Regions from separate parts of the Sporosarcina sp. GW1-11 genome, predicted to be linked through region 1. Evidence: riboswitches for the same ligand, from Rfam matches in the RefSeq annotation. Region 1 holds a riboswitch; the other holds the start of a gene.

Region 1 (4,436 bases):
AGTTGAAAATGACTATGAGGAAATTAAAAAATATCTTCTTGATTTTTCTATTGGCTTTAATCGTGAGCACGATGCTTTGGAATTTCAGGAGATTTTTAGATTGTTGTGAGAAAACTTTCTCACAAAGACATTTTTAATAAGATGATAGGCCATGAATTTATGCCACAGAGATAAAGCGAGGAAAGACTATGCACCATAGCTTTTCCTCGCTTTTTCATTCTAGTAAATCATTGCTCACACGCAAAGTTATCGCCGTCACGATCCATCTTGGATTGATACGCAGGATGACCTGCTGGAACTCCATTAGGATATTTCTTTCTAAGCTCAGTACAATTCTGGAACCATTCTGTTTCAATAGCTTGAGGCACAGGTGCAACGACAGGTTGTTGAACAGGGGCTGCTCGTTCCGGAGTGGTTTTTTCTGCTTTCGGCGTAACCGGTTTTTCATTCGCTACTTTATCTGTATTAAATCCAGTATCCGTTGCATAATTTTCTATGGACCAAATACCAAGCTTTTGTTCTTTAGCTTTTGCTTGTGCTTTTTCATACGTGTCTAAATATCGTATGTTCGGTGGATAGACATATGCAACGCGCGCTAATCCTTCTTCTAGTAATGTCTCTTGAACGCTTTTCCCATCTACATAAATATAAGCAAGTAGACGGTCATACTTGTCGTAGCGCTGTCCTATATCGAATTCGATTTCTAACTTACCGCTATGTATTAACTCAATATTTCGTTGCTTTGCTTCATCCCCAAATGGCTGCTTGCCTAGTTGTGGATGATTCGTTTCAGGTGTGTCGATCAATAAATATCGAACGTTTTGCTCTTTTCCGTTGTACATAATTTTGATCGTATCGCCGTCAATAATCTGTACGAGTGTCACTGCAAGTAAATTGGTTGTACCACTCGACTTTGTGGGTGGATCTACTGCTGTTGGTTGTTCTACGACAGGTTTGGCTTCTTGTACTGTCTTCTCAATACTGGCTGGTAAAATAACCGGCGTTGTTTCTTGTTTCTCTGTTTCAATCACGTTCTTTTGACCTTCTACTGCTTCCTCAGGTTGATCTTGTTCCCCAAGTTCATCTAGTGGGGTAATGATTGCACCAATTATAAACAGTACGATACCTACCACTACTAGTATGACAGCGGCCTTCTTAGGCTTTTTCATAATGAATAAAATAACAAACCCTATAAATCCTATAATAATTGAAATAAAGCCGATTCCAGCTAAAAACAACCCCATATTTATTCCTCCGAATCATTTATTCTATAGTTGCTCAACAAGGAAGCAACAAGCAATAAAAAAGCAAGTCCACCAATCAAATACCATCTCTTTCCGTCATAGGAAAGCATCAGAATCAATTCCCAAAAGTTTTCGGGGCCTGAATTCTGACATCCATCACAAACTGGATGGGGGAAGATGAAAGGGAGCATGCCGACAATGGTTAGAATGACTCCGAAAAACAATGAAAGTACTGCGATTATTTTCATAACTGGACCTCCTGTTACCGTCTATCTTACCACGGAATTTATACTAGCGTTTTACTTGCTAGCAGTCCGATGATACGGAAAAAATTAGAAAAGATGTATCCTCCTAAAAAAGAGCTCTATATACAAAATCGAAGAGGCCGTTGAACTGGATTTTACAATTTTTTTAGAAGGGATTAAATTCTAAGTTTGGAATTATGAATTTATTCATTTAAATGAAGAGAACGAAGAATACTTTTTTATCGGGCACAAGAATAATAGTCTGAATAGTTATCCTCACCATTATAAAAGGTCCTAATTTTATTAAAAAAATAAAATCAGGACCTTTTAATTTATGAAATCTTAAAAACTAACTTCCTTACTCAAAGGCAATACCAATTTCAAAGCTTCTATCTGATCCTCCGGTAAAGCAATAATTGGCAAACGTACACCGCCAACCGCTACCCCTTGCAAATTCAAAGCAGCTTTAACAGGGGATGGATTCGGTGCAGCAAACATAGCTTTAATAATCGGCAATAATTGACGGTGTTCTTTAGCAGCTTGCGCAAGATTACCGTTTTTAAAGTTATTGATCATCGACTGCATTTCGTTACCAACCACGTGTGCGGAAACGGAAACGACTCCCGCGCCGCCAATTGCGAGTACAGGAAGTGTAAGTCCGTCATCACCGCTGTATAAAGAAAAGCCTTCAGGCGCGCGTTCGATAATTTCAGCCATTGCATCGAGATTACCGCTAGCTTCTTTTACTGTGACGATGTTTGGTACGTCAGCAAGACGAATAATTGTATCTGGCTCCATGTTGATAGCACTGCGTCCTGGAATATTATATAGCATCACTGGTAAAGCAGTCGTTTCTGCGATGGTCTTAAAGTGTTGGTATAAGCCTTCTTGACAAGGTTTATTGTAATAAGGTGTGACGAGCATGATGCCGTCGACGCCTGCTAGTTCAGCTTGCTTTGTTAATTCAATAGATTCTCTCGTATTGTTTGAACCTGTTCCAGCAATTACGGGAACTCTGCCAGCGACTACTTCTACGGTGAATTGGAATAATTCAACCTTTTCGCCGTTCGTTAATGTAGGTGATTCGCCTGTCGTACCTGCAACGACAAGTGCGTCCGATCCATTAGCGATTAAATGATTAATTAACTGACGTGTTGCTTCGAAGTCGATGTCTCCCTGCTCGTTAAAAGGAGTTACCATTGCTGTTACGATTTGTCCAAAATTCATTGTTCTCCACTTCCTATCTTTTTATTAAAAAACATAAGAGGGTGGAGGGCGGTAGATAATTGAACGCAAAAAGCAGCAACGAGGGCTCGTTGCTGCTTTGAAATAATAAATTATTTCTCTGCATAAGATAGCCCTCCATATAGTTTCCTATATGACAATCCTGTACTTATTCAGCCCAGAACCAGCTTTGAGAATAATGAGACTCTCTCCACTTCGGCAAATTCCCCTTTCCACATTCTTCGCAGGATCTCATCATCCTCTGATTGTGTACTGATGGTTTTTGCGCCTCTATCCTTACTTCGGAATTTTTCGAAATAAGTGATTGTTTAATTACCACTACTTTACCTGTTGTTTGACAGAATAGCAACCGGAAATTGAAAAACTTCTTTTAAAAATTGTAGAAATAGACTACTTTATGTAGATTCACGGAGGACGTTATAGCTTTTATTCCAGTGAATTCGGAAAAATGTAAGCGATCATTTTATTTATGGTAAGATAAAGAATAGTAACGGAGGAGGTTTTTCCATATGAACAGCAACTCACAAGAGTCATGCACAGAATCGTCATGTCAAACGTATCGACGTGCGATTGAGTTTATTGGGAAACGTTGGACGGGGATTATTGTCTATCAATTATTGGCTGGCCCAAAGCGTTATCACGAATTGCTTCATGCGATTGACGGGATTTCTGATCGGCTATTGTCAGAACGATTAAAGGATTTGGAAACAGAAAATCTGGTTGTAAAGTATATCATTACAGAAACGCCTAAAAAAGTGGAATATGAGTTGACTCCTTTAGGCTATGAATTCAATAAAGTCTTTCGAGCAATTATGGACTGGGCAGTAAAAAAAGAATCGTATGACAAGGAAGAAAAATGAAAATCTCTATAGACAAATCTCGCCCTTCAAGTAATTGAACGGCGAGATTTGTGCTTAGTTAGAAACTTCGTGAATCCAGGTTGTGATATTTAAAAGTAACTTTGGAATGATGTGTTGGAGGGACATTGTAATATTTTTAGGTTGAATGACATTTTCGTAAAATGGAATATTTGGAGAGGTGAGTTAGGTTAGATAAAATAGATAATATACCAACTACTAGTGAGAGGTTGTTTCTTTATATGAAATAACGGGTAGTTCATAGTCAGTTATCTTTTAATAAGGGGGGAACGATGCGATGCTTAAACGATATATTACGAAGGTACTGGAGAGTATTTGGTTCATTCCTAGCGTCTATACTGTTCTAGCCTCTTTTTTAGCGATTGGGATGGTACTAATAGACACGACATACAACGATGAAGTAAAAGCGTATATTCCAACATATTTACGGACGTCAGTAGATTTGGCGCAAACGATTCTTGGAACAATTTCAGGAGCGCTACTAACGATGACTACGGTAACGTTTTCTACGATCATGGTCGTATTAACAATGTATTCCTCACAGTTTTCACCGCGAGTACTACAGAATTTCTTACATAAACCGTCTACTCAACGTATGCTTGGATTGTTTATGGGCGGCTTCGTCTATTCGATTTTATCCTTACTATTCATGCGTAAAGCTGTGATTTCGCACGAAGTAATTTCTGCTTCAGTCGGTGTGATATTCGCAGTTACTTGTTTAGCATTTTTTGCTTATTTCATTCATAACGTCGGTACTTCGATTCAAGTGAGTCGCTTAATTCGAGAGTTGGTAGATGATGTGCTTTGTACGCTTGCAAAAGAGA
Region 2 (4,436 bases), on a different contig from region 1:
ATCGGACTTGTCGGGGCTACTGCGCCCTATAAAGCATTTTACCGTCAACTGGGCTGGGATGTATTGGAACCCCGTGCTGAAATTGGAGAGATTTCTCGCGGGTTGCGGCTAGAAGTGGACGTTATCGTTTGTCTGTCGCATTTAGGTATCAATGAAGATCGTCTGCTCGCTGCTGAATGTCCTGAACTAGATATTATTTTAGGTGGACACACACATCACCTTCTGCAAACGGGTGAATGGTCAGATGATACACTCATTGCAGCAACAGGAAAGTTCGGTCAATACGTTGGGCATATACGAGTGGATATTGATCGCTTAACAAATCAAGTCGTCCATATGGAAGCGGAAGTATTTCCTACCGACACAATGGAGCGAACGGTAGAAGATGTGAAAGAAATCAACAGCTATATCACAGCGGGTGATCAAGCATTACAGGTGCCGGTATTTTATAATCCATCACCACTAGCCCAACGTCTAACAGGAGATAGCCCATTGTCTTCATTTTTCGGACGTGCGCTACTTGCTTATACGAAAGCCGATTGTGCGCTTTTCAATGCGGGGATTTTCCTTGGTAGTTTAGACGAAGGTTGGGTAACGAAAGGCAGTTTACATTCATTACTGCCACATCCGATTAATCCATGTATCGTACAATTGGACGGTGCGGATTTACTAGAAATCTATGAACAATCACTCAATCCGAAATGGACAGAGCTTGAAATTAAAGGTCTCGGTTTTCGTGGAACGTTCATGGGCAGCATGATACATGAACATTTATTCCGCAATTATGAAGGACAATTATTTGCGGGCAATCGGCTAGTAAAACCTGGTGAAAACTATTCACTCGCAACACTTGATATGTTCACATTCGGCTACTTCTTTCCGCTGTTGAAAGAAGCGCCAAAACAATATATCATGCCCGAAATGATTCGTGATATACTTGGCTGGTATGGAAAAAAATATTTCAATGAATAACAGAATGTACGCCTCCCGCTTCGCATAAAGTGAAGCAGGAGGCGTTTTTATGCGGTTTTATACTAATCACCAACGACCGAGAAAAAATCGTCAGGCGAAAAATATCCTGCGTTTTATCATTCCAACTATTTTTGTGGCAGTGGCCTTGTTTTTTTATATAGTCAATAAACAGCTGACTCCTATTTATACACAATATGCGGAAGTACAAACACAGAAAATAGCGAGTCACGTCATTAGCCAAGCAATTAAATCGCGTTCGACAAGTGTTTATGACGTCAATGACATTATAGAAAACGTGCCGGATGACTCGAAAGATACTGTCACAACGAAGTTTAATGCAGATATTATTGGTCATGTGATGGCTGAAATTCATCAATTAGTGGAAGATCATTTAGAACGTGCGGAAGGTGGGGAGTTAGATATGTTACCACCACTTGGAGAGTTAGAATATAACCCTGATATGACAGCAAAAGGTCAAGGAATTGTTTTCTTCGTTCCACTCGGGCAAGCGACGAATATTCCGTTGATCGGTAATTTAGGTCCGAAAATACCCATTCGCTTCCATGTCGTCGGTGATGTCCATGCTACAGTAGATACGAAAATCACTGAATTTGGTATTAATAATGCACATGTAGAAGTCAATGTCATTATCCAAGTTAATGTCCAGATTATCGTACCGCTCGCAACGAGTAAAAGTGTCGTAGAGCAAAGGATTCCAGTAGCTATAGGATTAATCAGAGGAAAAGTTCCACAAATTTATTCGAAAGGGGAGCAGTTGCCTGCACAGATCGAAGTACCATTGCAGGATCTGGAGTAAATGAGTGTTGTGTACAATGTCGATTATTGCTACACTTGTTACTAGAAGAATATCGAGACTACCGTAGAGGCTGCATAGTTTATAAGTAATTTGCGAGAGAGTGACGTCTAAGACCGCGAGTGAAAGGAAGCGATGCCGAAGTTTGGGAAGGGTCCACTTCCCAAGTTGGGGTCATTTCGAAGAGGAATGGCACTGTCATACAGCGATAATGTATGGAGAGCTACAACCGCCAGATGATCCGCACACATTGATGATATGCAGATGCACTGCACAGCCGACTCCTACTCGTTAGTTACAACTTGTTGGAGTCGGCTTTCGTTTGACCTTTTTACATGTTCGATAGAATCTGCAACTAGAAAAAGGAGGAATTACTATGATTGGAACATGGGTTTCCATATTACCTCCTGTAGTCGCCATTGTGATGGTGTTGGTGACGAGGAGAGTGTTATTATCTTTAGGCGCTGGGATTCTTACAGCCGCTTTACTCATCGCTGAATTTGCCCCAACAGAAACATTAAAGGGCGTTTGGACGGCGATGACAATTTCGTTTTGGGATGATGGCCTAAATACGTATAATATATTCATCATGCTATTTTTATTGCTACTTGGAGTGATTACAGCATTCGTTAGTTTGTCGGGAGGAAGTGCGGCATTTGCGCGCTGGGCTGTTACACGCATTCGGACGAAACGTGGTGCGAAGTTGCTGACGATGATTCTAGGAATTGCGATTTTCGTAGATGATTACTTTAATGCACTTGCGGTCGGACAGATTGCACGACCAATTACAGATCAACACAAGATTTCACGTGCGAAATTGGCCTATTTTATTGATTCTACATCTGCGCCAATTTGTGTAGTGTCACCGATTTCGAGCTGGGGGGCATTCTTGATTGGACAATTGGCAATCATTCTAGGAACAACCGCAGCGGTTAGCTATTCACCGTTGACGGCGTTTATCATGATGGCACCGATGAATTTCTACGTCATTGCGACATTATCGATAGTATTCTTCTTCGCTTGGACGAATAATGACTTCTTTGAAATGAAGAAGCATGAAGATCGTGCAAACAAAGAAGGTGAATTATTTGATCCGGCAAAAGAAATTCCAGGTCAATTAAAGGAAGAGTTTCCTGAACATACGCACGGAAAAGTACGTGATTTAGTGTTGCCGATCGTGACGTTAATCTTTGTGACGCTAGGTATGATGATTTTCACAGGCTATAAAGAAGCAGGCGTATTCGATATTTGGGCTATTTTCGAAAATACGGACGTACCAAAGTCATTAGTAGTAGGTGGCGTCACAGCGACTCTGCTTGCGATGCTATTATATGTAGCTCAAATGAAGGATAATGAAACAGCGAGTGCTTCGTGGATGGGCCGCGCGTTTGTTAGCGGATTGAGAGCGATGATGCCAGCGATTCTAATTTTAATTTTCGCATGGGGGTTAACGGAATTAATTGCTACGCTAGATACGGGATTATTCTTATCACAAACCGTGGAACGATTAAATATTCCAGTAGCATTCTTACCAGTCCTGATTTTTATATTAGCTGGGCTGATGGCATTCTCTACGGGAACATCTTGGGGTTCATTTGGAATACTGATGCCGATTGCAGGTACGATCATGGTGAACGCGGCACCAGAGCTATTATTACCAGCATTAGCAGCGGTGCTAGCTGGAGCGGTATTTGGCGATCACTGTTCACCGATTTCAGATACAACGATTCTTTCGTCTACAGGAGCAGGCTGTAATCATATGGATCACGTAGCGACTCAATTGCCATATGCATTAGTTGCGGCAAGTGTGGCGACTACAGGGTACTTCGTTCTTGGGTTAACAGGTTCTGTGTGGATTGGATTAGTAGCAGTTATTATTGTCTTAATAGTATTATTTACGTTCTGGAGTATAAAAGGAAAACGAAGCGAAGCCAGTACAATATAAAATTACAACAGTAGACTAAGAGTGGTGTGCACATCATTCTTAGTCTAAATTTGTTTTGACATCTATGAATCACCTGTTTATACTAAATATACAGAACTCGAGTTGTCAGAATAAATAAAATGGTGATAAGTTTTGTAAAATAACAAAAAGAGAGGAGAAAGGTGTATGGAAAATCGTTCACAGTGGGGAACGAGAGCCGGTTTTATATTGGCTGCAGTTGGTTCGGCAATCGGACTAGGTAATATTTGGCGCTTTCCGTATGTTGCATATGAGAATGGCGGCGGCGCATTTTTCATCCCGTATTTATTTGCACTTTTAACAGCCGGAATACCTATTCTTATCATGGAGTTCACAATCGGTCATAAGTATCGTGGATCGGCACCACTTTCTTTCTTCCGATTAAATGGAAGGAAGACAGAGTTTCTAGGTTGGTGGGGGATTTTCGTATCCTTCGTTATTTCTACTTACTACGCGGTTATCATTGCATGGGCAATGAAGTACACGATTTATTCATTTAGTTTATCGTGGGGCGATAAGCCACAAGACTTTTTCTTCGGGGATGTCCTAAAATTAGCAGATAATCCAGGAGATGTTGGCGGATTAGTTGGAGGCGTAGCTCTTCCTTTACTACTCGTTTGGGTCATTTGTTACATCATCTTGCTAGGCGGAGTTAAAAGAGGGATCGAGCTTGCAAATCGAATATTT

What was found. A riboswitch is a leader RNA that binds a small molecule or an ion and turns the genes downstream of it on or off. The one in region 1 is predicted to bind lysine.
Region 2: it holds a riboswitch for lysine, as region 1 does, so the genes downstream of both, ORD22_RS11880 (Na+/H+ antiporter NhaC family protein) here and dapA (4-hydroxy-tetrahydrodipicolinate synthase) in region 1, are expected to answer to the same signal.

Annotation. Positions count from the first base shown of each region.
Region 1 is NZ_JAPMIW010000014.1:67,499-71,934, reverse strand. It holds gene ORD22_RS10310 (hypothetical protein) at 1-109, shown strand, start outside; gene ORD22_RS10305 (thermonuclease family protein) at 228-1,244, opposite strand; gene ORD22_RS10300 (hypothetical protein) at 1,247-1,492, opposite strand; gene dapA (4-hydroxy-tetrahydrodipicolinate synthase) at 1,832-2,716, opposite strand; lysine riboswitch at 2,837-3,015, opposite strand; gene ORD22_RS10290 (winged helix-turn-helix transcriptional regulator) at 3,244-3,594, shown strand; gene ORD22_RS10285 (DUF2254 domain-containing protein) at 3,890-4,436, shown strand, end outside.
Region 2 is NZ_JAPMIW010000020.1:13,964-18,399, forward strand. It holds gene ORD22_RS11870 (bifunctional metallophosphatase/5'-nucleotidase) at 1-972, shown strand, start outside; gene yunB (sporulation protein YunB) at 1,022-1,789, shown strand; lysine riboswitch at 1,846-2,020, shown strand; gene ORD22_RS11880 (Na+/H+ antiporter NhaC family protein) at 2,163-3,731, shown strand; gene ORD22_RS11885 (sodium-dependent transporter) at 3,897-4,436, shown strand, end outside.